Regions from separate parts of the Cytobacillus mangrovibacter genome, predicted to be linked through region 4. Evidence: predicted binding sites of a transcription regulator. Region 4 holds the regulator's gene; each other region holds the start of a gene.
What was found. Region 4 encodes Rex, which represses fermentation and respiration genes when NADH is low (regulators of the CRP and FNR family bind a similar motif). Its sites were predicted from a motif close to TTGTGAAATATTTCACAA; they were not measured.
Positions count from the first base shown of each region.

Region 1: the regulator Rex is predicted to act here: its motif matches at 4,899-4,916, upstream of ACFYKT_RS08225 (TIGR04053 family radical SAM/SPASM domain-containing protein).
Region 2: the regulator Rex is predicted to act here: its motif matches at 2,810-2,827, upstream of ACFYKT_RS07560 (cytochrome-c peroxidase).
Region 3: the regulator Rex is predicted to act here: its motif matches at 3,888-3,905, upstream of ACFYKT_RS16245 (DUF1641 domain-containing protein).

Region 1 covers NZ_JBIACJ010000003.1:367,393-375,144, reverse strand. Annotated here, with positions in the region: gene ACFYKT_RS08240 (molybdopterin molybdotransferase MoeA) at 1-1,150, opposite strand, end outside; gene ric (iron-sulfur cluster repair di-iron protein) at 1,393-2,088, shown strand; gene moaA (GTP 3',8-cyclase MoaA) at 2,320-3,336, opposite strand; gene ACFYKT_RS08225 (TIGR04053 family radical SAM/SPASM domain-containing protein) at 3,645-4,775, opposite strand; gene ACFYKT_RS08220 (DsrE family protein) at 5,004-5,342, opposite strand; gene ACFYKT_RS08215 (metal-sulfur cluster assembly factor) at 5,359-5,667, opposite strand; gene yjfP (esterase) at 5,739-6,506, opposite strand; gene ACFYKT_RS08205 (Cof-type HAD-IIB family hydrolase) at 6,718-7,536, shown strand.
Region 2 covers NZ_JBIACJ010000003.1:240,410-248,161, forward strand. Annotated here, with positions in the region: gene ACFYKT_RS07545 (NCS2 family permease) at 1-793, opposite strand, end outside; gene ACFYKT_RS07550 (inorganic phosphate transporter) at 1,000-1,998, opposite strand; gene ACFYKT_RS07555 (DUF47 domain-containing protein) at 2,012-2,629, opposite strand; gene ACFYKT_RS07560 (cytochrome-c peroxidase) at 2,956-4,020, shown strand; gene ACFYKT_RS07565 (hypothetical protein) at 4,031-4,231, opposite strand; gene ACFYKT_RS07570 (GlsB/YeaQ/YmgE family stress response membrane protein) at 4,324-4,584, shown strand; gene ACFYKT_RS07575 (RluA family pseudouridine synthase) at 4,652-5,560, opposite strand; gene ACFYKT_RS07580 (YhcU family protein) at 5,729-6,127, shown strand; gene ACFYKT_RS07585 (thioredoxin family protein) at 6,187-6,657, opposite strand; gene ACFYKT_RS07590 (disulfide oxidoreductase) at 6,659-7,096, opposite strand; gene ACFYKT_RS07595 (phospho-sugar mutase) at 7,422-7,752, shown strand, end outside.
Region 3 covers NZ_JBIACJ010000009.1:73,912-81,663, reverse strand. Annotated here, with positions in the region: gene ACFYKT_RS16265 (amidohydrolase) at 1-82, opposite strand, end outside; gene ACFYKT_RS16260 (hypothetical protein) at 209-691, shown strand; gene pepT (peptidase T) at 801-2,042, shown strand; gene ACFYKT_RS16250 (NAD(P)/FAD-dependent oxidoreductase) at 2,162-3,343, opposite strand; gene ACFYKT_RS16245 (DUF1641 domain-containing protein) at 3,381-3,824, opposite strand; gene ACFYKT_RS16240 (COX15/CtaA family protein) at 4,058-4,996, opposite strand; gene ACFYKT_RS16235 (class I SAM-dependent methyltransferase) at 5,242-5,949, shown strand; gene ACFYKT_RS16230 (MFS transporter) at 6,038-7,321, opposite strand; gene ACFYKT_RS16225 (alkaline phosphatase family protein) at 7,343-7,752, opposite strand, start outside.
Region 4 covers NZ_JBIACJ010000016.1:52,314-60,065, reverse strand. Annotated here, with positions in the region: gene tsaD (tRNA (adenosine(37)-N6)-threonylcarbamoyltransferase complex transferase subunit TsaD) at 1-954, shown strand, start outside; gene ACFYKT_RS19910 (ABC-F family ATP-binding cassette domain-containing protein) at 1,172-3,097, opposite strand; gene moaC (cyclic pyranopterin monophosphate synthase MoaC) at 3,243-3,731, shown strand; gene ACFYKT_RS19900 (redox-sensing transcriptional repressor Rex) at 3,758-4,414, shown strand; gene ACFYKT_RS19895 (YdiK family protein) at 4,448-4,654, opposite strand; gene ACFYKT_RS19890 (CPBP family intramembrane glutamic endopeptidase) at 4,651-5,382, opposite strand; gene groES (co-chaperone GroES) at 5,653-5,937, shown strand; gene groL (chaperonin GroEL) at 6,000-7,634, shown strand.

The DNA.
Region 1 (7,752 bases), on a different contig from region 4:
GGCTCATAACGATATTAGACTTATCCACACCGCTTGGAGATGCGACTAATTGACCATCAGAAACAGTTAGAGCACTTCTGACGAAACGAGTAAAAGGATTAGCCTTCAAAAAGTCCACATCTAGAATGGCTTTTTCTTTTCGAAGATGCGGCTTCTCCGAAAAGAGCATTCTTCTAATAATCGGTCTACTAAATAATTCAAATCCAACATAGCAAGCAGATGGATTTCCTGATAAACCGAATAATAGTTTCCCTTCAAATTGAGCAACGGTAGTCACGCTGCCAGGACGCATGGCCACTTTATTAAACAATACTTCCGCTTGCATTTTTTCATAGATAGCTGGTAAATAATCGAAATCCCCTACAGATACTCCACCCGTTGTAATTAACATATCTACTTGTCCAAGTGCATTTTTCACTGCCTCATAGCAAGTTTCAAATTCATCAGGAAGCTGTCCGAAATATTGTACTTCAGCACCTGCTCGTTCAATTTGAGCTGCGATCATATAGGAGTTACTGTTTCTGATCTTCCCTGGAACTAATGCATCATGTACATCCAACAGTTCTGTACCAGTCGCGTATAGCCCAACGATCGGCTTTTTAGCTACTGGAATATTTGCATAGCCAAATGTTGCAAGCATCGCTTGAATACCAGGATTGATCTTTATTCCCTTTTTAATTAAAATATCTCCTTCTTTCGCATCTTCACCCCTAAATGATACATTGTCACCTGACTTATAAGAACGTTTAATGGACATATAATTTTTGCCATCTTTTTCAAATGCTTTTGCCAATTCAAGCATGACAACCGCATCGCACTCTTCTGGCATTTGTGCTCCTGTCATGATTCTCACTGCCTGGAAAGGTCCTACCTTTTTCGTTGTCACCATTCCTGCACCAATATGATCGACTACTTCAAATTCAACTATATTGGTTTGTGAAGCTTCTTTCGTATCTATTGTCCGGACAGCAAAGCCATCATATGGAGCACGATCGAAATGAGGGACATCACTCGTTGCCGTTAGATCTTCCGACAAATATCTTCCATAGCTTTCCTGTATCGGGACATATTCTGTTTGTCCATCCAATTGATACTGCATAACCCGTTGAACTGCCTCACCAACAGGGATCGGTGTTCTTCTCTCTATCATTCTGATCAGCTCCTCTTAAGAAAAAACATAGTGAATTGCCAGTTCTATTAAATACTGCCTCCATCCTTATATTATAGATCTGCTATTAGGGATTCAACATGAAAAACATCACAAACTACTTTATCTAATGGATTATTTCCAAAAAAGTTCAAAAGTGTGATGAGTGTCACCCAGTCATCTGTTCATATCCGTTATGCTTGATCTGTAAATAAAGATCGAACACATAAGGAGGATATGGAAAAATGAATATGCCTTTTTCTGAATCAACATTAGTTAAGGATATGGTGAATGAACAACCAAAAACTAGCGATGTTTTTAAACGTTATCGTATAGATTTCTGCTGTGGCGGTAATATACCTTTAAGTAAAGCAGCCTCTGATTTATCAATTGATATGGAAAAATTAATGGCTGATTTAAATGAAGTTTATATCAAGGAAGAAAAGAATACAGTAGATATGGCTGTTTGGACTGACAGCAGTTCTGAAGATATTATTAAATATATCAGCGAACACTTCCATGCTGGGACATTAGATGAGCTTGCACAACTAAGCCCATATGTGACTAAAGTATCAAAAGTTCACGGTGACAGCCACCCAGAACTATTAAAGGTTTACGAATTATTTTATGAGTTCAAAAAGGAAATGATCGAGCACACTGCAAAAGAAGAAGAGGTTGTTTTCCCAATGCTTCTAAAATTGCAGGATCCTTCCCTAGAAAATCGTCAAGAAATTATTGACTACATTACAGAGCTTGAAAAAGAACATGACCATGTAGGAGAAATCCTAAGACAAATAAGAGAAGTTACATCTGATTATGAACTTCCATTCGATGCTTGCGGAACGTATACTCTAGTTTACAAACGCCTTGAAGCACTAGAAGGATTCACTTTCATGCATGTTCACCATGAAAATAATATTCTATTCCCTAGATTTATTTAAGATCTTTAACATTACAAATGCGGAAGCGCCTTGATCACCCCCGACAAGCACAAGACGATCCTCACAGAAAGGTGTCCTTTACCTTTTTGGGAGGATTGGCTTGTGACCTCGAGGGGGTAGGCGCTGGAGCTGGATGCAGACAAACTTGTCGCAAAGTTATCCACAACATCTAAATTTATAATTTCCTAGATATAACAAACCCCCTGTCAGTATTGACAGGGGGTTTCTTCTTCATCCACCAATATAAGACATTTCAATCTTTTTGCGATTTTTTGCACTTTCTTCTGTCCGCTCATCTGAATAGCGATCTTTTCTAGCGCCCCAAATATTTGTAATGCGATCAGCTATTTCTTCATCTGTTACGTTCTTACGCATAAACTCTTTAATATCATGGCCTTCCCCATTAAACAAACAGGTGAAAATCTGACCATTCGCAGATAATCGTGAACGAGTACAGCTTGAACAGAATGATTCAGACACAGATGGAATAAATCCAACATCCACATTTGTTCCATCATATCGATATCGCTTAGCAACCTCACCAAAATAATCTGGATCAACAGGCTCTAATAAATAATGTTCTTTAAGCAACTCATAGATTTCCTTTTTTGTTATAACATCATCCATTTTCCAGCCATTTGTGCTGCCAACATCCATATATTCAATAAAACGAAGCTGCAGTCCCTGTTCCTTACAAAACGTCGCCATTGGAACAATCTCTGAATCATTTAACCCTTTTTTCACGACCATATTGATCTTCACACCAAGGCCAGCATCCTGTGCCGCTTTAATTCCAGTTAGAATGACATCTACTCCGACGCCTCTGCCGTTTATCTTACCAAATAGCTCACTATTTAACGTATCTAAACTAACGTTTACCCGTAATAAGCCTGCTTCTTTTAATTCCTTTGCATACTTCGGAAGTAATACCCCATTTGTTGTTAACCCGATATCTTTTAAACCTTCTATTGCTGAAAGCTTCTTAACTAGAGTCGGCAAATCCTTGCGAAGCAGCGGCTCACCGCCAGTAAGTCTAATCTTTTCCACGCCAAGACTCACAAATATTCTAGCAACTCGTTCAATTTCTTCGTAAGTTAATAATTCACTTTTCGGTAAAAAAGCAAAATCTGGTCCAAATTTCTCTGCAGGCATACAATACGTACAGCGGAAATTACAGCGATCAATAACTGAAATACGCAAATCTCTTAACGGTCTATTTAATTGATCCTTAATCAATCTTTTTTCCATTTTATCAACTCCAATTAAGAGTGATCTAATCTCTTATTTAAATATCTTATCATATGTTACTAAGAGGAACTGTATACAAACTCACAATAATGTGAAATTAGATTTACCTCTATATTATACATTATGAATACTATTTACTTCTCATTACACCATATAAGTACCCATATGTTAATAGACAAAATCAAACTTTCATGATGTTGTCACTATTTCCATTGTATTAAAGTTTCCTTATAGGTTTATTTATTCATATTAAAGAAAGTGCAGCCTTAGAACAAGACTGCACTTTTTGGAAACAAAAGCAATAAAGTTTATTTATTTGCTGCTTCTTTCTTTCTTAATGCTTTTGGAATATAGACACAGAATGGTTCACTTTCCATATAATCACCAGTCATTGCGTATGCTCTTGAACGTGAACCTCCGCAAACATATCTAAATTCACAAACACCGCATTTCCCTTTATATTTATCTGGATTTCTTAAATCTTTAAAGATCGGTGAATCTCGATAAATTTCTCCAATAGATTGTTCTCTAACATTCCCTGCCTTTACAGGAAGCAGCCCACTTGGGTAAACATCTCCAATATGAGAAATAAAGACAAATCCATTTCCATCATTTACCCCTTTTGGTGCTCTTCCTAGACCATCGATAGAACCTGTTAATCCTTGCTGGGTCAATGCATCTAAATATTGAATTTCATCTATTTGATCTTTCGCTTCACGCATTTTTTGCTGAATAACAACACGGCGGTAATGCTGTGCGGCTGTTGTTTTAATATCAAACTTAACTCTTTTACTTAAATCGTACAGCCAAATAAATACTTTTTCATGTTCAACAGGAGAAATCATATCTGATTCTTGTCCTCTTCCTGTTGGAACAAGGAAGAACACACTCCAGAGAACACAGTCTAATTCTTCAACAAGCTTCGCCATTTCATCTAGATACTCAATATTGTATCGAGAAATAACTGTATTAATTTGGATAGGTATTTCTAACTCATGCAAATATTTAATTCGTTCCATAGTTAAATCAAATGAACCATCTGTTCCACGGAAATGGTCGTGAATCTTAGCATTTGGGCCGTCCAAACTAAATGCCCAGCGAGATAAGCCTACTGCTTTCGCTTTTTCAATTGCTTCCTTCGTCACATTTGGTGTGGCACTTGGAGTCATTGAAACACGGACACCTTTTTTGACTGCGTATTCAGCAATGTCAAAAACATCCTCCCGCATTAACGGATCCCCACCTGTAAAGACAAGCATAGGGTTATTCATCTCGTAAATCTGGTCAATTAACGTTTTGCCTTCCTCAAACGTTAATTCACGATGGTCCCTTCTATATTGTGCTTCTGCACGACAATGCAAGCATTTTAACTGACAAGCTCTTGTTAATTCCCATATAACAATAAAGGGGTCTGAATTAAAATCACGATTAAAAGCCATGTAAAAATCCTCCTTCAATACCCTCAATTTCCACTCTATTCAATAAGAAAATATCGGATTTTCATTATATATACAAAAATATCATCTCTATAGTTAAATTATAGGGAAGTTTTTATATTAAATAAGTGAACAATCTCACATTAAAATAAAATAATAAGAGAGAAGGTAGAACAAATACATGAACATGTTTGCGAAAAAAACAAAACAGCAGAGAAAACTCTGCTGTTCTTAAGATAGTGTCATAACCTCGTATTTCATCGATAAATCTATGAAGTGAGGCATGCCGCTAATTTTTCCGGCCATTAATCTGTCTTCAACTTCATAATAATCTACACATGTTTTGCATGCAAATACGTCTACACCTTTTTCTTCTAATTCCTTAAGGTGAACAGAAACAAAGGAATCTGCAGTTAATGTAAATACCCCGCGATTCATACAAAATATGGCTGCTGGAAGTTCCTCTCTTTGTTTCAGCAGCGTGAAAAAAGTCTCGAGAACTCCTTCACCAAGCTCTTTATCCCCTTTACCAAGCTGATCTGAACTCACCAAAATGATTTTATTTTTCATTTTTTTGCCCCTTCTCTTATCTAATACCTAAGGCAATTTTTGCGTATCTGGACATTCTATCCTTGGACCAAGGGGGATTCCAAACGATGTTCACTTCTGTTTCCTTCACCTCTGGAATATCTGCTAATGCACTCTTCACATTCTCAACGATAGTGCCTGCAAGCGGACAACCCATTGAAGTTAAAGTCATATCAACAGTTGTCTTCCCTTCTTCATCCATCTTCACATCATATACCAATCCAAGATTAACAATATCAACCCCAAGCTCTGGGTCAACAACAAGCTCGAGTGCACTCATAATACTGTCCTTTAAATCCTGATCCATTCCAAACATCTCCTTTTCTTATTCTTGTCTTTATCATAACAAATATATAGCCATTAATGAATGAAAGACCCTTATACAAATGTCTCAAACCATCTTACTGTTTGAGCTACTCCTTCAACACTGACTTTATGACCAGCCTTCTCATCAATGATAAACTGTAGCTTTTCTCGATCATTTTGATACAATGGTTTAATTGTTTCATAAAAGTGGTATGTACTTGGAAATGGCACAATGGGGTCTTTCTTTCCATGCCAGAAGAGAAGCGGTCTATTTTGTAATTTTTCCGGCTGCAAACTTAAATCCAGTTCCTTTAACCGAAGCATTAATTGAGACAGTTCATCTTCTTCAATAGGAATTTCCAATCCTTGCTTTTTCATTTCATCAATTTGCCAGCTTGCAAATTTTTCGTAATAGGGCATTCCCATTAAGCTTGTAGCAGCTTTTATCCATGGGTATCTTGTAAGCGCCCCTAATGTGACAATGCCTCCCATTGATGTACCAGCAACCCCAATACGTGATGGATCTATTAGTTGCTGCTCTTCATAGGCATCTTTTAAAATAGCCAGCTCATCAATTGACTGCAGCACAACATCCCAAAAATGTATATTTAAATCATGCCCTGATAATCCAGCATTTCTTTCCCCGTGATGAAGCGCTTCAGGAAGGATGACCCGAAATCCCTTTTGTGCAAGATAATAGGCATAATGAAGATTATTTTCCTTCACACTCCTAAATCCATGTACAAAAATAATGAATGGGAGTTTTTCCCTCTGTCTTTCCTGATCTACAATATGTAATAGAGGAATTTCCTTCATTCTTTCATTTTCAATTGTAATCACCTTTATGCCTCCTAGAAAAGTAAACCGAATCTAAATATTATGTAAAAATAAGTTAACAAAGTGTATTTAGTAACAAATTTAAAATATATTTGTTAACATAGTGTTTATATAGAGATATATTCACTTTTTTCTAAGTGTATCATGTTGTCTTTTTTTTTCCCAAACCTTTACACTAAGAATAGAAAATTTGTATAAAGCAGGTGTTGTTATTATGGCGGAAAAACATTTAATTGCTCTAGATTTAGATGGAACATTATTAAAAGACGATAAAACAATTTCGTTAAGAACAAAAAAAGTCATCGAAAAAGCTCGTGAGCAAGGCCATATTGTTATGATTGCCACCGGACGTCCATTCCGTTCTAGTGAAATGTACTATAGAGAAATGAATCTCGATACACCGATTGTCAATTTCAATGGAGCCTTCGTCCATCATCCAAAAGACCATAACTGGGGCGTGTACCATTCTCCTCTTGAAGTAAATATTGCCAAAGATATTGTGGAGGCATGCAGTTCATTCCAATTCCATAATATTATTGCGGAAGTCATTGATGATGTGTACATTCATTATCATGATGAAAAACTGCTGGACATTTTCGGGTTAGGTGATCCAAGCATCACAACTGGCGACCTTCGAAACTTTCTAAAATCATCTCCAACAAGCATGTTAATTCATACGGATGAACAGCATGTTCAAACGATTCGTGATCATCTCTCCGCTGTACATGCCGAAGTCATTGATCATCGAAGCTGGGCTGCTCCTTGGCATGTGATTGAAATTGTTAAAGTTGGCTTGAATAAAGCAGTAGGACTGAGAAAGGCAGCAGATTATTTCCAAATCCCTGCTGAAAGAATTATTGCCTTTGGCGATGAGGATAATGATCTTGAAATGCTTGATTATGCAGGCTACGGCGTGGCAATGGGAAATGCCATCGATCAAGTAAAATCAACCGCAAACAAACTCACATTATCAAATGAGGAGGACGGGGTTGCTGTCTATTTAAACGATTTATTGAATTTAAAATTATTCTAAGCTGGATTTACCGCTATTTTACAATACGGTCAAATAATACCCCTTTTTAAATTGAGAGATTGGCACATACTAAAAGATGAAGCAGCAGTTAGCTGTTTCACATTTCTTCATTTGGAGGGGATTCGAATGGGTAAACGTACGAAATCGAAACGCTTTGTCCAACAAGGTGTAGATTCTGTTACTAAGCACGCTGAACGTATCCCGTATCACATGACA
Region 2 (7,752 bases), on a different contig from region 4:
CAGCAACACCGATCATTGTACCAGTCGTATCAAAGATGGTTACAAGTAAGAAGGAAAAAACGACTGCATATAGGCTATGTTGAATTACTTGCCCAATAGCATCAAGTGGGTTAAAAATAATCAATCCATCAGGAAGGGAAGGGAATGACATAAACCCTTGATCGAAAGCAAGATTTCCAGTGAAAAAGGCAATGAGTCCAGTAATAATCATTCCAAAAAATAAAGCGCCATTGATGTTTAAGACCATCAAAATTAATGTGATGGCTAGACCAACTAAAGCTAAGATAGCAGAAGGCTGGTGTAAATCACCTAGTGCTACTAGATTTGTTGGATGACTTGTAATTAAACCCGTTAAACGCAAGCCAATAAATGCAATGAATAAGCCAATACCTGCTGTAATACCGTGTTTTAGATTCTCTGGAATAGCTTCAATTAATTTTTTACGAAAAGAGGTAAGTGACAAGATAATGAAAATAAGTCCAGCAACAAGAACAGCTGCAAAGGCTGTTTGATAATCGATATTTCCATGTGTTCCTACAACTGAATAGGCAAAATATGCATTAAGCCCCATGCCGGGTGCAATGGCAATTGGATAGTTAGCGAATAAAGCCATCCAGAGTGTTCCGACAACAGAAGCAATAATTGTAGCGGTGAATACTTGCTCAAAAGGCATGCCAGCATCAGCTAAAATCACTGGATTGACGACAACAATATAAACCATTGTTAAAAAGGTTGTAATCCCAGCAATTACTTCTGTTTTGGCATTTGTTTGATTTTCTTTTAATTTAAACATAAATAAGTCCCCCAAATACGAACATTAAAAAGCACATCTTATATAATATTCGTTTATAAAACAAAATACAAGTACTTATTAGCTAGTATTCAACGTTAAAATCGAAATCATGCATTTAGAACCTTTAAGTACAAAAGAAATAAGGCCCCAATAGCTGGCGCCTTAAAGTATTCAAGCTTATCATAGGTATTTGTTCAATTTAGGTTCTAGAATATTGCATTTAATAGCAAATAGATAAGTCCTGCTATCGTTGCCGAGATTGGCAGTGTAATGACCCATGTAATGAGCATTCTTTGTGCGGTTCCCCACTTAACACCTTTGAGACGATGTGCTGAACCAACACCAAGAATAGAAGATGAAATTACATGTGTTGTACTAACAGGTAAATGAATTAATGTTGATCCAAAAATAATCATTGCACCCGTCAGGTCAGCTGCTACGCCATTGACAGGTCTAATTTTCATAATTTTCCCACCAACGGTTTTAATGATTTTCCATCCGCCCACAGATGTACCTAGTCCCATTGCAAGTGCACAGGAGAATTGTACCCAGAAAGGAATATCCGTATCTGTTACATAGTTATTTGCGATGAGAGCCATTGTAATAATTCCCATTGCTTTTTGTGCATCATTTGTACCATGTGTGTAAGACTGCAGGGCAGCTGTGAAAATTTGAATGATCCGGAAGTTTCGGTTGGTTTTTGTTAAATTATTATGTTTAAATACGACCTTAAAGATACTGTATACAATAAATCCAACAGTAAAGGCAATTAAAGGTGAAAATATAAGCGCCTGAATGATTTTCAAAAAGCCTTGGTAATTAAGGGCTGCAAATCCAGCAGCAGCGATAGCAGCACCGGCAATTGAACCAATAATTGCATGCGATGAACTGCTTGGAATGCCATAATACCAAGTAAGTAAATTCCAGAAAACAGCAGAGATGAGTGCAGCCAAGATAACAAGTGACCCATTTTCCAATGTGAAGGGGTCAACGATATCCTTTGTAATCGTCTTTGCAACGCCAGTAAAGGTCATTGCACCAACAAAGTTCATCACGGCTGCAAGTATGATTGCATGTCTAGGCTTTAAAGCTTTCGTTGATACAGCGGTTGCAATCGCGTTTGCGGTATCATGGAAGCCGTTGATAAAGTCGAAAGTCAAAGCCATAACTACAATTAAGATCGTTATTATTAAAAATCCATCCATTTGTTAAGGCTCCTTACGCATTTTTCATAATAATGGTTTCCAGAGTATTTGCTACACCTTGGCAGCTGTCAGCAATTTCCTCTAGGTTCTCGTAGATTTCTTTAAATTGGATAATACGTACAGGATCCTTTTCAACAGTGAAAAGATGTTTAATGGATTGGCGAAGTACACCATCACATTGAGATTCATAATCCTTTATTTTGATCGCATGTTCACGAATTTGAAGCAACTTTTTGTTTGAAAGAAGTTCGATTGATTTTTCAATTTCGTAAGCACAATTTTTAATAGCATCCACAAACTTAAGCATATAGTCATCTGCTTGTGTGATGGAGTACATTTCAAAAAGTGCTGCACAATGCTCAATTCCGTCAATAACATCATCTAAACTCATGGCAAGTGCAAGAATATCTTCACGCTCGATTGGGGTAATAAAGGCATTATTTAATTCCTTTATTACTTCATGAACAAAGGTGTCCCCTTTTGATTCATACTCTTTCATTGTTTCTGCAAATATTTTAAGATCACTAATATTCTTAAGTTTATAATCTGCAAAGTAGTTTGCGCCCTCTTTCACATTCAATGCGATACTGTTGAGCAAAGTGTTGAATTTGTCCTTCTTTTTAAAAACCATTTTTTTACCTCCAAGGGAAAAATATCTTCCAAACGAACTAATTTTATACGAAAAATGGCGAATTAGAAAGGTTTATGCTGAAAAAAGTTGAAAAAAGTAATGGTTATAACAAATTTCTTATATTATTAGCTGTTTTTCGAAGAATTATGTTTTCAATATAAGGAGTAGGTAAAACTTAGTTTGTGATTAATGTCACAAACTTTTCGAAAATGATACGTAAATAAGAATAAATTTAATTATATAATTACTATAAAGTTAATTGGAAGAATTGGTTTCAATTTCCACTATCTTCCCTTAACTTACAAAATAAATAGGGGGAGCTATTTATGAAGAAAATGGGATTAGTTATGATGCTGATTTTTGTACTATCCATTCTTGGTGCATGTAGTGAGAAAGAGGATGCATCAGCACCTGTTGCAAACAATGAAAATGAACCAGAAAATGAAGTGAAAATTGATCAAGAATTAGAAGATGCAAAAGCCAAATTTGAACCACTTGGTGAAATTCCAGTACCAGCAGATAATCCAATGACAGATGAAAAAGTAGAATTAGGAAAGACTCTATACTTTGATCCACGTCTTTCAGGGAATAATGTTCAAAGCTGTATGTCATGCCATGCACCTGGAGCAGGGTTTGGGGATGGAATGGCGAAGTTTATAGGATTTGAAGGCTTTAATGGTCCAAGAAATAGTCCAACAATCATTAATTCTGGCTATTACCCAACAAATTTCTGGGATGGCCGAGCAGGAAGTTTAGAGGAGCAAGCATTAGGACCTATTCAATCAGAAGCTGAAATGAATCAAAGTTTAGATGAATTAGTCATCGAGTTGAATGGTGTTCCTACATATGTTGAGCAGTTTAACACCATTTTTAATGATCAAATTTCTGCTGACAATATTGCAAAAGCAATTGCAGCTTTTGAAAGAACCATTGTTATAGCTGATACTGCTTTTGACCGGTATCTTCAAGGAGATGAAGATGCAATCAGTGCAGATGCAAAAGACGGCATGAAGTTATTCGCAGGGAAGGCCGGCTGTATATCTTGTCATGCAGGTCCACTTTTATCTGATTACAGTTATCATAACTTAGGGATGAGTGGAGATGACGGACGTTTTGGTGTGACTGGTAAGGAAGAAGATAAAGGGAAATTTAGAACAGCTGGTTTAAGAGGTGTAGCACATACAGCGCCATTTATGCATGATGGCAGTCTAGAAACATTAAAAGATGTTGTTATGTACTATAATGAAGGCGGCGGCGATCATGGTAATAAGAGCGTCTTAGTAAAGCCGCTTAATTTAACTGATAAAGAAATCAATTCTTTAGTCGCTTTTCTTGATAGCTTAAGCGGAGAACTGCCAGTAATAGAAACACCAGAAATACCTAAGAATTAATAATTAAATCTTAAATGAACATGCCTGTTGGGGATGTATGCAAGAATGTTGATTCACGATGTGGATCACACTCTGCATACATTTCCACAGGCTTTTTTTGTTTAGGACAGTTTTGAAGGGGGTAGAAAATCATTAACAACTCCGGCATTGGCCGTCTATATAGATAGCGATTGCAATCACTTGCAATCGCTTTTACTCTAATACATGCCATTACATAACAAATCCTATAATTTGGAAAATGGCTTTTTGTATTAAATCATGTGAAATGAAGAAAACTATTTCAAAACAGCAAGGAGTGATATAATGTTTACCTTTTTATGGGCATTAATTATTGGCGGAATCATTGGGTGGATTGCAGGTATGGTTGTAGGAAAAGACATTCCTGGTGGAGTGTTTGGCAATATTATTGCGGGGTTTGTTGGAGCTTGGTTAGGTTCATTGATTTTTGGAAATTGGGGACCAGTAATTGCTGATTTTGCAATCATTCCTGCATTGATAGGTTCAGTATTACTTGTATTCCTGCTAAGCCTAGTAATGAGAGCATTTAGAAAATCGACTGATTGATTAATTAAGTATAATCGAAAGACCTTCCGGCATTTGGAAGGTCTTTCGATATTTCAATCCTACACTTTCACCATTTATCCTGTTCAAGAAATGGAAACGTAGGAGAGGCAGTTATACATAATTTTTCGTTTGTAAAAGGATGAAGAAATTCCAGTTTTGCAGCATGCAGGGCTTGCCTATCGAATACAGGCTGTCCACCATATATGCTGTCACCTGCTAGTGGGTGGCCAATATGGCTTAAATGAACACGGATTTGATGTGTTCTTCCTGTATCAAGCTGACATTTAATTAGAGATAAGTCTTGTTTTGGATCGTATTCAATTAATTCATAATGGGTGATGGCTGACTGTCCTGTTGGGGACACACGTCTTCTTGTAGGGTGATGACGGTCACGTCCAATTGGTTCTTGAATCGTATTTTTCTTTGAGCGAATCTTGCCATGAACAAGCGCTAGATAGGTTCGTTTAATGAGTCTCTCTTCAAGCATTCGATCGAGAATGGAGCCCGCGAGTGAATGCTTGGCAAATAGTACAACTCCAGTCGTATCACGATCTAGACGATGAATATGCTTCACTTTACGCTGTTCACCTTTTGCTTGAAGATAAAAGGCGGCTGCATTAGCCAATGTATTCACTTGTTCGGGTGAATTTGGATGCGTATCCATATGAGCTGGTTTATTAAAGACAATTAGATGATCATCCTCATATGCGACGTCTACTTCGAAATAGGTTGGAATAACATTGAATTCTTCTTCTATAAAAAGGCGTAATTGTAAGCGATCTCCTGCTTTTAACGGATGATTCCAGCTGATTAGCTCTCCATTAACCTTCACCTGTTTCTCCATTCTCATGGTATGAACTTGTTTTTTGGGTGCTTTCCATATTTGTTTAAATATATCATCAATAGTCAATCCTACCCATTCAGAAGGGAGAGTTATTTCGTACCATTCACCAAATTTTTTCGTATATACCATCATTTTCTCCTTCTCTAACAGCCAATTTTTCACAATAGGGTTATTTTCTTAGAATAACTGTATTTTAACCGGATCTTGGTTTTAATTACCACCCTAAAATAAGCAGTAAGTATGATATTCTTGTTTTATATATTACGAACTGGTTACAGGGATTATAGAGGTGGGTTAGCGGTGAAGGTTGTATTTGCATCAACTCCTGAACAAGAAGAGAAGATTAGAGAACTTATTCAAAAAATGTATACGCATATTTTTCCGCTTTATTTTCCAGATGAGGATATTATGGAATTTGAGCAAATGAATGTGTTACATACTTCAACTAGGCATTTTGAATATTTTGGCACATTAAAGGAAGCATATCAAGTCATTGTCAGTCTTCAAACAATCTCTGCTATTCTGGAGTTATCGAAGCTTGAAGACAGCTATGAACAGATTTTCAATAAAAATGTCGAAATTATACAAGGATTCGGATTGTTCTTTCCATTTGTATTTAGTAATTTCTATCAAGGGAAAATGATGAAGAACGATCTATTCAGCATGTATACGAAAGCGGCAAATGAATTACTTATTTAATTAGAAAACGCCTGTTATTAAATGCAGGCGTTTTTTGTGTTGAAAAGACTATGCTTTTTTTATTTGCTATTTTCATTAAACCACTTTTCAAAAACTTCTTTCTCTCTATAACCGGAAATACGATTGACTTCTTCGCCCTTTTTATACTGAACAATAGTAGGGGTCTGCTCAATGCCATATTGATCCCAGCCTTCTTCATATTCTAGCAGGTTGAATTGAAGCAGATCAAGATTCATCTCTTTTGCTAAAGGTGAAACGACTGGTGTTGTTCGTTGACAGTGGGAGCATGTTGGACTGTAAAAGTAAACAGTCACATCTTCCTTGCTAGCAATCATTTCTTCTAATTTCTCTGGAAGAACTAAATTTTGATAATTTGGATCATCAAGCTGAGAGATAGTCGCAGGATCGAGTGTGTCTTTATCGTATGGGTTTCCTCCTGCCATCTTTTTTTCATTTTGCATCTTAGAGACAAATGCTAAAGCTCCGAATAAAATAATGATAACGGCTAGAAAAATGATAATCTTCTTCATTCTATGCAGCCTCCTTTGATTTTTTCCATAATAGATAACTACAGATGAAAATAATGATAAATGCGACTAATGCTAAAAAAGGAATCGTGATAAACCCAAACCAATTAATATACTGGCCAGTGCATGGTACTCTTCCGCAAGATGCTGCATGATCGGCTAAAACGGAAATCTTCTGAATGGAATAATGGTAAAGTGAGATGCATGTCCCAATCGCAGAAAGAACCATTGTATATATCCCAATTCGGTAATCCTTTTTAATGACTGCAATGCCTAAAATGATCACAAAAGGATACATAAGAATTCTTTGGTACCAGCAAAGCAAACACGGTTCATATTGACGAATTTCTGAAAAGTAGAGGCTTCCAAACATCGCAATAACGGATGCCGCCCATGAAACAAATAGCAAGGTCTCCCTCGAGTCTTTATTTGTATTCTCCATATTGTACTCCTTTTTTAGGTAATTACGATCAAATTATGACCTACTATTCCATGATTGTAAATTACTTAATGATAAAGTCCAAGTTTGTTCTAAGTTCTGTCATATTTTTGACATTCATTTGATTAGTAAGGAACATAAATATCTTATAGCAAAATAGAATCAAAAAACAACAGATAATAAGGGAGTATGTCCATTACAATATGAATTTTATGTAAGTTGTATATTTTGCGAAAAATTGTCAAAATAACACTAATGTTAATAAAAGGAGTATGATTATTTTTAGAGAAATGTTTTAATGTGATGGACTGCTTTGGGAGGGATAAACATGAATTGGAAGATAAAAGCTGATCGCTGGGTTCAATATGAGAACTTAGATCAACAATTAGCAAAAGAGCTAGAAAAATTACAATTGGATAAAACTAAGCTGGAAGATGCCTTTTATAAAGACTTAGAGTTTGGAACAGGTGGTATGCGTGGAGAAATTGGTGTAGGTACAAATCGAATGAATATTTATACAGTAAGAAAGGCTTCTGCTGGTTTAGCCGCATACATAGAAGAAGCTGGTTTGGAAGCGAAGAAGCAAGGTGTAGTTATTGCCTATGATTCTCGCCATATGTCTTTCGAGTTTGCCATGGAGGCGGCAAAAACATTAGCAT
Region 3 (7,752 bases), on a different contig from region 4:
TTGGTTCTGCCAATTGATGCAGCTCATTAAATAAGTGAAAAATTTGTTCTCTCTGTTGCTCAATAAATGAAATAGGATCCAATCTGATAAACCTCCCTCAAAACAAAATAATCAATGAATTTAAAAAACATTATGATTGAATGATATACAAAAATGAAAATTATTGAAAGAAAAATGATATATTTAAGTAAATGCGAGGAGGGATCCTATGATTGCAAGGTGGCTAATCATTAATATCTTGACCGTTTTCATTATTATTCTGTGGAGTTTGTTTCAAGGATTTGATTCAAACTATATATTATTAGGAAAAATTATTGCACAGGCAGCTTTTATTTTGTTTTTAATTAATATCAATATGTATTTTGTGTTCCTCCTCATCCGCAAGAGCCACATAAGGAATGTAAAAGTAAATCTTGCAAAGATTTCAAAAAAAATGATGAAGTATCATGTTCCTATAGCCATTACAGCCACTATTTTGATTATAATCCACGCAGCTGTAATGATTATTGCCCACTTTGAACAGCTCTGGAAGGCGAAAACAGTCAGTGGTGCTGTCACAATCGGAATACTTCTTATCCTTTTATATAGTGGATTATTGCGGAGATGGAAGGCTTCGGGTAAAAGAAGAAGGTTTCATTATGTAATGGCTTTTATCTTTTTCGGATTTGTGTTGTTCCATGTCTTTATTTAAGGTTAGGGATACGAAACAGTTTGACATATAAAACCATCACTCTATGATAAAATAGAAGTTGAATTAAAAAGCAATTCACTATGATTTATTTGAAGGAGATGTTTAAAAGGTGAATAATGACTTAATCAAACGATTGACTACCTATGTAAAAGTAGACACTCAGTCCAACGCAGACAGTGAAACATGTCCCACTACTACTGGACAGCTGACTTTAGCTAACATGCTAGTCGATGAATTAAAATCAATTGGCATGGAAGAAGTAACGATGGATGCAAATGGGTATGTAATGGCAACCCTTCCTGCCAATACAGATAAAAAGATTCCAACAATCGGGTTCCTTGCACATTTGGATACGGCAACAGATTTTACTGGTACAAATGTTTCGCCGCAAATTATTGAAAACTATGATGGAAACGATATTATTTTAAATAAAGATTTACATATCTTGCTCTCACCAAAAGATTTCCCCCAATTACATAATTATAAGGAACATACCTTAATTACAACTGATGGGACTACTCTTCTTGGTGCAGACAATAAAGCAGGAATTGCTGAAATAATGACAGCAATGGCATATTTAATTAATCATCCAGAGATAAAGCATGGAAAAATTAGAGTTGCCTTTACACCTGATGAAGAAATCGGCAGAGGACCACAAAAATTTGATGTCGCTGCTTTCCAGGCAAAATATGCCTATACAGTAGATGGTGGGCCGCTCGGAGAACTCGAGTATGAAAGCTTTAATGCCGCTTCTGCTAAGATTACAATAAAGGGAAACAATATTCATCCGGGAACAGCTAAAGGAAAAATGGTGAACTCCGGGAAAATAGCAATGGAATTTAACAAGAGACTTCCAGCTGAAGAAGCACCTGAATATACTGAAGGTTATGAGGGATTCTACCATCTTTCTTCTATTAATGGGGATGTCGAGCAGACTGTGCTTAATTATATTATTCGTGATTTTGATAAGGCAAACTTTGATGGCCGTAAAATGAAAATGAAACAAATTGTTGATGAATTGAAAGAAATATACGGTCAAGACAATATCATTCTAGAATTGAAGGATCAGTATTATAATATGAAGGAAAAAATCGAACCAGTGAAGGAGATTGTTGATATTGCTTATGAAGCAATGACGCAATTAGGCATTTCTCCAATTGTCAAGCCAATCCGCGGTGGAACAGACGGTTCTCAACTTTCCTATATGGGACTTCCAACACCTAATATTTTTACAGGCGGCGAAAACTACCATGGAAAGTTCGAATTTATCTCCGTTAATAATATGGTGAAAGCAACGAACGTGATCATAAATATCATTCGAATTTTTGAGGAAAAAGAGAATTGCAAATAAATCTGTTCATTTTGCAAAATTAATTTGTTTTTCGCAAATATAATAGCTGAAATTGTACAAAAAAGAACCCGTGTATATTGCTTTACACGGGTTCTTTCCAATATATCATTTTCAAAGAATTAATAAGCTAAGCTGAATAATCCTTTAATATGCGATAAATAGCGAACATGACTCGCTTCTTTCATAAGTGTTGCTGGAAGTCCTTTAAGTGCTGTATTGTTTGCCCCAATAGATGCAACAGCATCTTTGCGTCCAAGGCTAGCAAGTGTACCAGAATTCACTGGTGCGAAAGATTCGAATGCTTTATCTTGAAGGTATGCATACAGATTATAACCAACAAGCTCTCCCATTTGCCATGCATTTTGAGCAGTTGGCGCGTACGGACGGCCACCTTCTGCAGGGAATGCAACAGCACTGTCCCCAACGACGAATACATCTTCATGTGAACTTGACTGAAGGAATTCATTAACAGTTGCACGGCCGCGATCACAAGTAAGACCAGACTCTTCAACGATTGGAAGTGCCTGAACGCCACCCGTCCATACGAATGTATTCGCAACAATTTTCGTTCCATCTTTCAAATCAATCTCATTGCCGCTTACATTTGTTACAGGCAGTCCTGTTAAGAATTCAACCCCACGCGCTTCAAGGCTTGCAGTTGCACGTTCAATTAGATGATCTGGTAAAACTGGAAGAATTTTCGGACCAGCTTCAACAAGCTTGATCTTTAATTCTTTTGGATCTACGCCATAGTTTTTAGCGATTTTCGGCATATTATCAGCAATTTCACCGACTAATTCTACGCCAGTTAAACCGCCGCCGCCGATAACAATCGTTGCATCTGCTTCATTTTTTGTTTTTGCGTACTCACGAATTTTGCCTTCGATATGATTGAAAATACGATTGGCATCATCGACAGATTTAAGAACCATGCTATTTTCTTCAAGTCCTGGGATACCGAAATAGCCTGTTTTACTACCTAATGAAACAACAAGCGCATCATAAGTAAGAGTAGAACCATCAGATAAATTCACTTTCTTGTTATCTACTGAAAACGATTCAACTTTAGCAATTTTCAAATCAATGTCTTTTCCTTTGAAAAGCTTCTCTAATGGCATTGAGATTGCCTGTTCAGAAATCGTTCCACCTGCAAGACGGTGAAGTTCAGTAATAATTTGGTGTGTTGGATACTGATTTACTACTGTAACATAAGCTTCTTTACTATCTAAATATTTACGAACAGTTAAAGCGGAAAGAAGGCCGCCGTAACCTGCACCTAGAATAACAATATGTTTAGTCATTATTTTTCCACGTCCTTACTTTGTTGTATAGAAAGAATTATTTTTGACTGCTGCGTTCAGAAGAAACTTCAAGATAGGCTGTTATGAAACGGAAAAGTTTCTGCGCTTGTGGATCTTTAATCATTTTTAATAGACCGAAAAGGCCAATAACATCGTGACTCTCTTCTGCACGGTCTTTTGCTTCAATTGCAGTTGCAGCAATACTTTTCACAGAATCTTTAACCGGATCTACCATTTCTTTAATTGCGCCAACAGTATCACTCTTTAATACGTCATCAGTAGCAACTGATTGTGCAAAGTCATAGGACTTGTTTAATACATTAATAAGTTCAGTTAGTTTTGGCAACTGCTCAACTAAGGCTGTTAAGGATTCTTGCACTTCTGGCTTTAATAGCTGATCAAGAATATCAAGTTTTTCTTGAGTGGAAGACATTTCGAAAAATTCTTGTTCAGGCTTTGTTTGTGTAAGCGTAGCTGTCATTTTTCTATTCCCCTTTGCATTAATAAATAGTTTGAAAATAAAAAACTGAAAGGAAATTGTGACTTGTATGATATTTCACAAAGTAATTCAAAAAAAATTCACTTGCCAACTTCTCTCCAGTTACCCCTTAACTACTATACTCCTATCCTCTCAGAATTTCAATTATATATTTATGATAAAAAAATACTATTCCAGAATAATGGAATAGTATTTTAAGGTTACTATTTGTCTATTTACAAATAACTTTTATTGTCCTCTTCAACCGTTATTCTTGGTCTTCTTGTTGCTGGCATATGAATGCCAACAAAAGCTCGTGCTTCATAAACAATCCCAAACAAAGCAGTTCCAATGGCTAAATGAAGGACTGCCCAAGGAATATCAAGATAACTAACAATTGTTAATACACCAATAATCAATTGGATGATAACAGCAAATACTGCCATTAAAAGGCGATTTTGCAGAGCAGCACCCCAATTTTTTGAAAAGGCCCAAAAAACTAATAAGAAAAGATATATCGTTGAAACGACCGCAAGAACTCTATGTAATGTTTGAAAGATTCCTGGTATCGTACTTGGCAGTAGCGAATCGCCACATCCCAGCCACCCACATGCCAACCCATATGATTCATGTTTTATAAAGGCACCAAATGCCAGAGTTAAGATCAGAAGAACGATGATTACGTTCAGGTGAGTAAGAATAGTCTTTCGTTTTCTAGCATTTAAAGTCGTTGACTGTATTTTATACTTTGAATCCATTTTGTTGAAACTTCTCCATAACCAAATGAGGCTCGCTAGGAAAATCATAGCAATGATTAAATGAGCAGACACGATAAGTGACGGCAAATCAAGAACAACAACAACAGCTCCTAAGAGAATCTGCACAGTTAATAAGAAGATCATTCCCCACGCTACCGAACGAATACGTCTATCTAATTGAGCTCGAAGGATTTTAACAAATAATACGATGGCCATTACACCAAGAATAGCGCCAATCACCCTATGAGCAAATTCAATTAGTGTATCTCCTTGCAAAATAGGGATCACACTTCCGTTGCATAATGGCCACTCTGGTCCACACCCCATTCCAGATTCAGAAGAAGCGACATATCCTCCAAAGACAATTAAAGCATATGTAAGTAGAATCGTGAAAAATGCAATTCGTGCTAATTTCAATCTCCACACCCCTTTTTATAAATATTTCGAATTTTATTTCTATTTTAACAAATAGAAATCTAGTTTTCGGTGATATGAATCACAAACTTAATCAAACTGATTAAGTTTTTACAAAAAAAGGGATTATACAATAAGAGTTTTCAAAAAAAGATCATTGTATGATGATACTTGTCACTGATTATTTTCATTATTTCCGTATAGTTAAGATACACTTAGATAATTCAAATGAAAAGGATGATTACTAGATGCCATTTTATAAAGTGATAACACCCTATTATGATCACATTTTCCCCATGAACGATAAAACAAAGCAATTTCTTGCAGCAAACCTAAAAAAAGGTGGAAAAGTATTAGATGTTGGAGCAGGAACAGGAAATATGGCATTATCTCTTGCTAATGATGGATTCGCTGTTACTGCCACTGAACCAGAAGAAATGATGGCTGGACAGATTCTTGTAAAAGCAGAGGAAGGTAAAACACAAATAAATGTCACAACAAAATCGATGCAGCAGCTAGAGGATTTCCCTGAAGGATTCGACGGAATTTATTGCATTGGCAACACTCTTGCCCATTTAAATACGTTGGAGGAATTCAGTCAATTTTTCCAGCAGTCTTATAAGAAATTAAATGAGAATGGGACACTCATTTTTCAAATTGTGAACTTTGAAAAAGTGTTAGCAAATCAGGACTTTCATTTTCCAGTAATTAAGAAAGATGAATTTGAGTTTCAGCGCAGCTATGACCTGCAAAATGGAAAGATTCTGTTTACAACGACCTTACTTGTAGATGGGAAATCACAGTCAAACACTATTCCTTTATACCCAGCAACTGCTGCCGAACTGCTCCCACTTCTTGAAAGAGCTGGATTTGAACAAATTAATACATTTGGAAACTTTAATGAGGCACCTTATTCCATTCAATCACCAGCATTAATTGTCACAGCAGCAAAATAATTGAGTGTCAGGCAGCTGCTGGATCAAGAAAAGCTGCATTCCTTTTTTAGAATGCAGCTTTTGGGAATTCTGTTATAAACTAACCATCTTAATTCATAGGCTTTGATACAGTTTGATCCGTATGAACTCCCCCATGGCTCGGCACACGCAGTAAAAGAGCACCACCGATTATAAATAAAATAACTAGACTAAAAACACCGCTATTCGTATTTCCAGTGATTTGAGCAGTCGCACCAACTAGAACGGGGCCAGCAATTGCGGCAAACTTTCCAAATATATTATAAAATCCAAAAAACTCATTCGAAGATTCCTTTGGTACAAGCTTAGCAAAATAGGCACGACTTAAAGCTTGAACTCCACCTTGAACGGTTCCAACAAGCATAGCAAGAACCCAAAAATCTATTGCTGTTTTCAAGAAATAGGCATATATACAAATTCCTATATATACAAGAATACCCGTCATGATCATTTTCTTATCACTAAATTTTTGTCCTAGCTTCCCAAATAGCACAGTAAAAGGGGCAGCAATCACTTGAGTGGCAAATAAAACAACTAGTAGGGTTGTAGACCCAATCCCTATATCAGATCCATATGCAGTTGCCATTGTAAAGATCGTGTGAACACCGTCAATATAAAAGAAATACGCTAACAAGAACAGAAATAACGCACGATAGGCTTTAATATTTTTAATTGTTACAAATAGCTTTTTAAAACTTGTAGCTACTGGGTTGGGAACGCGTTCTTCATAATATTTTTGCTCCACATTTTTCAACATTGGCATCGTAAAGAGTCCCCACCATAATGCAGTGATAACAAATGCAATCTGGCTGGCAACACCAACAGACAAAGGAATAATGTTCTGCTGGGCCATTATAATAATAGCAATTGAAATAACAAATGGAATGGTACTTCCGATATACCCTAATGCAAATCCATTGGCAGAAATCCGGTTCATTCGTTCATTACTCGTGACATCGACAAGAAATGCATCATAAAAGATATTTGCCCCTGCAAAACCAATGGAGGTCACAACAAAACAAATTAATAAGACCAGCCATTGCTCAGTTGGTACAATTGCAAGCAATAAAGTGAAGATGACTCCTAATGAGGCAAAAAAAGTAAAAAACCTCTTTTTAAAGCCTCTAAAATCAGCAATTGTACCTAATAATGGGGCTAGGATCGAGACGATGAGTGTAGCAAATGAATTGGCATATCCCCAATATGCTGTAGATGTGGCAGCTGAAATTCCTGCCTCTGTTGCAGCAGACTTAAAATATAAAGGAAAAATAGCAGTTACGATGACAATAGAATAAGCTGAGTTTGCCCAATCATAAAAAACCCAACTGCGTTCGGGTTTGGACATCTTTCTCATTAAACGCCCCCCTTTAGTGACCTATAATATTGATTCTGCATTGATGATTTGGTCAATCACTTTCCCATCTGTTTGACCTAAGTTCAAACCTAGCAATCTAGCTAATGTTGGTCCGATATCGACAAGGCGCATAGAAGAAATAACCTCATTAGGGAGAATTCCTTTTCCAGAAGCAAGAAAGAAAGTTGTATAATCTGGTTTTTCTGGTGAGTACCCATGACAAGCAAGCATATATTTATTATTTTTCCAAACATCTTCATGTGAAATATGCTTCAAATATTCACCATGATGATGTTCAAGAAAATAATACCCCTTGCGTGCTTCTATCATATAGGCACAAGTAGCATCAGCTCCTTTCCTGCCAGCCTCTTCTCCTGACATTACTTTCTCTATTCCATTGTCAGGGTCAACCATTAATTCATCTAGAATCT
Region 4 (7,752 bases):
GGTAGGGAGATCGCCGCAAATATTGTCGCATCCCAGATAGAAAGCCATAAAAGATTTGGCGGGGTTGTGCCTGAAATTGCCTCACGCCATCATGTGGAACAAATAACTATTGTACTAGAAGAGGCTATGAAGCAAGCAGATATAAATTATACAGACCTAAGTGCCATTACAGTAACAGAGGGACCAGGGCTAGTTGGGGCACTTTTGGTTGGTGTGAATGCAGCTAAAGCTGTTGCTTTTGCTCATGGCATTCCGTTAGTCGGAGTCCATCATATCGCTGGGCATATTTATGCGAATCGTCTCGTTTCAGAGATGGAGTTTCCTTTGCTTGCCCTAGTTGTTTCGGGAGGACATACAGAGCTGGTATATATGAAGGAGCACGGGCACTTTGAAGTAATTGGTGAAACGAGAGATGATGCTGCTGGGGAGGCGTATGATAAGGTAGCTAGAACATTAAATCTCCCTTATCCAGGTGGTCCCCATATTGACCGGCTGGCACAAGATGGAGAGCCATCTATTCCATTACCTAGAGCATGGCTGGAGGAAGGCTCTTATGATTTCAGCTTCAGTGGATTAAAATCAGCAGTTATTAACACTGTCCACAATGCAGAACAAAGAGGTGAGCAAATTAAGCCTGAGGATTTAGCTGCAAGCTTTCAGCAAAGTGTGATCGACGTTCTTGTGACAAAAACAATCAAAGCTACTCAGGAGTATAAGGTAAAGCAAGTTTTGCTAGCTGGTGGTGTTGCAGCTAATAAGGGGCTGCGCTCAGCTTTACAGGAAGAGTTTGTTAAACTTCCTGAATGTGAGCTAATCATTCCTCCAATCACTTTATGTACAGACAATGCAGCAATGATTGCGACTGCAGGCAGTGTTTTATTTGAAAAAGGGGTTCGATCCACAATGGCTATGAATGCAAACCCCGGACTTGATATTGCTATCCACAATTACTAATCCTTTAAGCAAAAAAGATTTATAAAAATTACCACTTTTTTGTGGATAAAGGGAAAAATCAGAAAATTCCTGTGGGTAATGTGGATGAATAACCAATTTTTTGTGGATAATGTGGAAAAGTCTGTGGAAGGCTATTAATTCAGGCTGTTAAATGTGAATATATCTGTGGATAAAAAGAGGAACTTGGAGCATATCTCTCCAGTTCCTTTTTTCTGTTCTATTCATCTGATAGTTCTGTCCATTCCTCGACCCATTCATCTAATTTGCTTTTTGCTTCATTGTTCTTATTTGTAATCTCCAACACTTTTTCGTGATCTTGATAAACATCAGGCTCACATAAAAGCTGCTCATATTCAGCAATTTGAACTTCTAATTCCTCAATTTGCTTTTCAAGCTCATCTATTCTCCTTTTTCGTTGTCTTTCTATTTTTTGCACTTCTTTATTAAGCTGATAGCTGTTTTTCTCCTGGACTGGCTGATGTACCGCTGTGCCCTTTTGTAAAGGTTCTAATGCTCTTAGTTCTTCTTGTTCTTGTTTCTTTTCAATATAATAATCGTAATCGCCTAGATACTCTGTAGTGCCTTCTTTGCTAAGCTCAATGACCTTTGTTGTAATCCGGTTAATAAAGTAGCGGTCATGAGAGACGAAAAGAATGGTCCCAGGATAATGGATCAGTGCGTTTTCTAATATCTCTTTACTATCTAAATCAAGATGGTTTGTAGGCTCGTCCAGAATTAAGAAATTAGCTCTTTGCATCATTAACTTAGCTAGTGCTAGCCTAGCCTTTTCTCCCCCGCTTAAAGTGGAGACATTCTTTAATACATCATCACCGGAAAAGAGGAAATTTCCTAACACTGTCCGGATATCCTTTTCGGGCTTTAAGGGAAATTCATCCCATAGTTCATTTAAAACACGTTTATTCGATGAAAGCTCAGCCTGTTCCTGATCATAGTATCCGATGAAAACATTTGACCCATGCTGAAAATGACCGGCAATTGGAGAAAATCTGTCAATAATTGTTTTTAATAATGTTGATTTCCCAACACCATTTGGTCCGACAAGAGCAATGCTTTCTCCTCTTGTGATCCGAAAGGAAATATTGTTTGAAATCTCTTCCTCACGGTAACCAATCGCAATAGAATTAGCCTTCAACACTTCATTCCCTGATTGCCTATCAATTTGGAATCCGAAAGAGGCTGATTTTTCATCCCCTAGCGGCCGATCGATCATTTCCATTTTTTCAAGCTGTTTTCTTCGGCTTTGAGCTCTTTTCGTCGTGGAGGCACGTGTAAGGTTGCGCTGAATAAAATCTTGAAGCTTTGCCACTTCCTCCTGCTGTTTTTCATATTCCTTCATTTCGTGTTCAAAGTTTGCTGCTTTTTGATCAAGATAAGCGCTGTAATTTCCAGTATATTTACGGATGTAAAGTCTGGACAACTCGTAAACCTGTGAAACGACTTTATCTAGAAAATATCGATCATGAGAGACGATTAGAATGGCTCCATCATATCCCTGCAGGTATTGCTCTAACCATGTTAATGTATCAATGTCTAAATGATTGGTAGGCTCGTCCAAAATTAAAATATCAGGTTTTGTTAATAAGAGCTTACCAAGAGCGAGCCTTGTTTTCTGTCCGCCGCTTAAAGTAGATATTTTCGTATCATAACTGAAAGAATGGAAATTTAATCCATGGAGGACTGAACGGATATCTGATTCATACTGATAACCGCCTTCTTCTTTAAATTGGACTTGGCGTCTGTCATATTCCGATAGAATCCTCTCGTATTCTTGCTGATTCCTTAATGCATCTGGGTCAGACATACGTTTCTCTAGCGAGCGTATTTCTCTTTCCTGATTTTGAAGATGCTCGAATACAGTCAACATTTCATCCCAAATGGATCGATCAGACTCTAAGCCAGTATTTTGAGCAAGATAGCCAATTCTTACGTCTTTTGGTTTAATAATATCACCGGAATCATAAGATATTTGTCCAGCGATGATCTTTAACAGCGTGGACTTTCCAGCTCCATTTCGACCAACAAGGGCAATTCGGTCTCTCGTTTGTACTTCTAGCTTTATATTCGATAAAATAGGATCAGCACCAAAATTTTTGTTTAACTGGTTTACTTGTAATAAAATCATTCTCTTCACCTCTATAGTATAGAGTAAGTGTAACCCATTCATATATGATGGGCAATAATGGATGATTATGTGAAAGTGTAGGATTGCACAAAGTACATACAAATGGATAAAAATAGTGTATCATTTTGTTGAGAGGTGTTTCTATATGACGGATTTTACTCATTTTAATCAAGAAGGAAGAGCGAAAATGGTCGATGTTAGTGATAAGCCTGAAACTGTTCGGACCGCAATTGCTCATTCAAGTATTACCGTAAACAAAGAAATATACGAAAAAATTACTTCAAATAAAATGAAAAAGGGAGATGTTCTAGCAGTTGCTCAGGTTGCTGGAGTGATGGCATGTAAGAAAACATGGGAAATAATCCCGATGTGTCATCCAATTCCACTGACAGGAGTGGATATTTCCTTCTCTTGGAAAATAGATCAAGAGGAATATATTTTGTTAATAACTGCATCTGTTAAAACAAAGGGAAATACTGGGGTAGAGATGGAAGCGCTAACAGCTGCATCTGTTTGCTCCTTAACTGTCTATGATATGTGTAAAGCAGTCGATAAAGGAATGATAATAGGAAAAACCTATCTAGTTGAAAAAACTGGCGGCAAAAATGGGGACTATAAAAGAGATACGATATAATGGAACTTCGGGAGAGTGGATGAAAAATGTCGAATGAAACAGTGAAAATTCCGCAAGCAACTGCAAAAAGGCTCCCTTTGTACTACCGTTTCCTGAAAAATTTACATTCTTCTGGCAAACAGAGGGTTTCATCTGCAGAGCTAAGTGAGGCAGTAAAGGTTGATTCTGCAACCATCCGCAGGGATTTCTCCTACTTTGGTGCATTAGGGAAAAAGGGATATGGATACAATGTCAATTATCTTCTGACCTTTTTTCGGAAGACTTTGGATCAGGATGAGCTGACAAAGGTAGCGCTTATTGGTGTAGGAAATCTAGGTACAGCCTTTTTAAACTACAATTTTCTCAAAAATAATAATACAAAAATAGAAGTAGCTTTTGATGTAGACAAGAATAAAGTCGGCACAACCATTGGAGATGTCCCGGTTTATCATATGGATGATCTGGAGAAGATCATTAAGGAACATAATATTCAAGTAGCGATATTAACTGTTCCCGCCATTGCAGCCCAATCGATTGCCGATCGGATTGTTCAGGGGAGTGTAAATGGAATATTGAATTTCACCCCAGCCCGATTATCGGTTCCGTCTACGATTCGGATTCATCATATTGACCTAGCTGTCGAGCTTCAATCACTTATCTATTTTTTAAAGCATTATCCGACTGTGGATGAAAAAGAAGAGTAAAAGCATATAAAAAATGAGCCCCAATACGGAGGCTCATTTATTTTTTAGTTCCTTTTGCCACTTGAAATGAAAGGCAACCATACGGAGGCCACTTCCAAGGTCAAAGGTAGCAATAATAATGAGAAAGACTGTGAATAGGCCCCAGCCATTTTCCCTTTGGATGTTTTGAGTAGCTAAATAAGTAAAAAGGAGTCCAAGGATGATGTAAATAATGCCAGAAAAAAGTGGTGTTCTTCTCATAGTAATCCTCCAATAAAGGCTTGAAGTTTCTCCATTTCCTTTAGCCAGTTTTCAATTTTGTCCTGATTTAATTGGATTATCACAACAAATGTATTCATGGATACATGAGCAAAGATAGGAACGATAATCCTTTTTGTTTTGACATAAAGGAAAGCAAATGTAAAGCCCATAGCTGAATATAAAAGGGTATGCTCAACCTCTGTATGTGCCAGTGAAAAAATAATTGAACTGAATAAAGCAGATAAGAAGAAATTAAACCGTTTATGAAGTGCGCCAAAAATGATCTTTCGAAAAACTATTTCTTCAAGTATAGGTCCAATGATTGAGCTGACAATGATAACGGCTGGGAAAGTTTGGATTAGCATCATGATATCTTGTGTATTTTCAGATCCCATTTCAATTCCAAGCAGGTTTTCAATGTTTGCTGCAATAGTTTGGGCAAAAAAGGCTAGAAAAACTCCGCCAATTGCCCAAGCGATAGAAGAAGAGATGGATGATGCATCTCTTAGCTCTCGGACTGACTTCATCTCTTTTCGCAATAGTGCTAAGGTGATGATTATTGTAATGGTGAAGCTAATAACGATCCAATAGGCTACCGCAAGTATTTGCATATCTTCAAGATTTTTACCCATCAAATCGCCTGCATAGACGAGCAGTGGAACTCCAATGATACTCGAAAATTGCATGGCAATATAAGTAATAAGAATAATCCAGTATTCCTTTTTCAATATCTTGTCTCCTTAGTAAAAGTTGGTCAAGTTCATATACATCTATTTTACTCATAATAGGGTTTATGTTTCAATTAGAAGCTTTCAGTACCAATTTTAATTATTATAGCAATATACATTTAGAAGCTTTCATGAATATTTTTTACAAAAAAGTTGAGCTTCACTCTTGCAAATAGAATTCATATTCTTTAATATAATAATTGTGTTAGCACTCAGACAGATAGAGTGCTAATAAATAATATTACATATATATTGAGGAGGTTGTTTCACTTGTTAAAACCACTAGGTGATCGAATTATTATCGAGCTTGTTGAAACTGAAGAAAAAACTGCAAGCGGCATCGTTTTGCCGGACACTGCTAAAGAAAAGCCTCAAGAAGGTAAAGTTGTAGCTGTTGGTACAGGCCGCGTTCTTGAGAATGGTGAGCGTGTAGCCCTTGAAGTTGCTAACGGCGACCGCATTATCTTCTCAAAATATGCTGGAACAGAAGTTAAATTCGAAGGCAAAGAATACTTAATCCTACGCGAAAACGATATTCTTGCTATTATTGCTTAATTAACTAACAGTACAAATACGTTAAGATAACTTTTCATAATTCTAGAGGAGGTTTTTTACAAATGGCAAAAGAGATTAAATTCAGTGAAGATGCTCGCCGTTCAATGCTTCGCGGTGTGGATGCACTTGCAGATGCAGTAAAAGTAACTCTTGGACCAAAGGGACGCAACGTGGTTCTTGAGAAAAAATTTGGTTCACCGTTAATTACAAATGATGGTGTAACAATCGCGAAAGAAATCGAATTAGAAGATGCTTTCGAAAACATGGGTGCTAAGCTTGTTGCTGAAGTTGCAAGCAAAACAAATGATGTTGCTGGTGACGGTACAACAACTGCAACAGTTCTTGCTCAAGCAATGATCCGTGAAGGTCTGAAAAACGTAACAGCTGGCGCAAACCCAATGGGTATCCGCAAAGGTATCGAAAAGGCAGTTGCAACAGCAGTTGAAGAATTACAAGCGATCTCTAAACCAATCGAAAGCAAAGAATCAATTGCACAAGTTGCTGCGATTTCTGCTGCTGACGAAGAAGTAGGTCAATTAATTGCTGAAGCAATGGAGCGCGTTGGCAACGACGGCGTTATTACAATCGAAGAATCAAAAGGCTTCACTACAGAGCTAGATGTAGTAGAAGGTATGCAATTTGACCGTGGATATGCTTCTGCATACATGGTAACAGATACAGACAAAATGGAAGCTGTATTAGACAATCCGTACATTTTAATTACGGATAAGAAAATTTCAAGCATCCAAGAAATCCTACCTGTTCTTGAGCAAGTTGTTCAACAAGGCAAGCCATTATTGCTTGTTGCTGAAGATGTAGAAGGTGAAGCACTTTCTACACTAGTAGTGAACAAACTTCGCGGAACATTCAATGCAGTAGCTGTTAAAGCACCTGGATTTGGCGACCGTCGTAAAGCAATGCTTGAAGATATCGCTATTCTTACTGGTGGTGAAGTGATCACTGAAGAATTAGGCCGTGATCTTAAATCAGCTACAATTGAATCTCTAGGACGCGCTTCTAAAATTGTTGTAACAAAAGAAAACACAACAATCGTTGAAGGTGCTGGAGACAGCGCACAAATCGCTGGTCGCGTGAACCAAATTCGCGTTCAAATGGAAGAAACTACTTCTGAATTTGACCGTGAAAAATTACAAGAGCGCTTAGCTAAATTAGCTGGCGGTGTGGCAGTTGTTAAAGTTGGCGCTGCAACTGAAACTGAACTAAAAGAACGCAAACTTCGCATCGAAGACGCCCTAAACTCTACACGCGCAGCGGTAGAAGAAGGAATCGTTTCTGGTGGTGGTGTTGCCCTTCTTAACGTATACAATAAAGTAGCAGCACTTCAAGCTGAAGGCGACGTTGCTACAGGTATCAACATCGTATTACGTGCGATGGAAGAGCCAGTACGCACAATCGCTCACAATGCAGGCCTAGAAGGATCTGTCGTTGTTGACCGCTTAAAGCGCGAAGCAATCGGAACAGGATTCAACGCTGCAACTAACGAGTGGGTTAACATGGTTGAAGCTGGAATCGTTGATCCAACAAAAGTAACACGTTCTGCTCTTCAAAACGCTGGATCAGTAGCAGCTATGTTCTTAACTACAGAAGCTGTTGTTGCTGACAAGCCAGAACCTGCTGGTGCAGGCATGGGTATGCCTGACATGGGCGGTATGGGTGGAATGGGCGGCATGATGTGATAACCGCTCAATCCCTTGGTATATAAGGGTCTAAAGTGATTTTGCTAACAAATTGCTAACATTAGGTAAACATAAGAGAGGCTTCTTCAAAAGTTTATCCAACTTTTGAGAAGCTTTT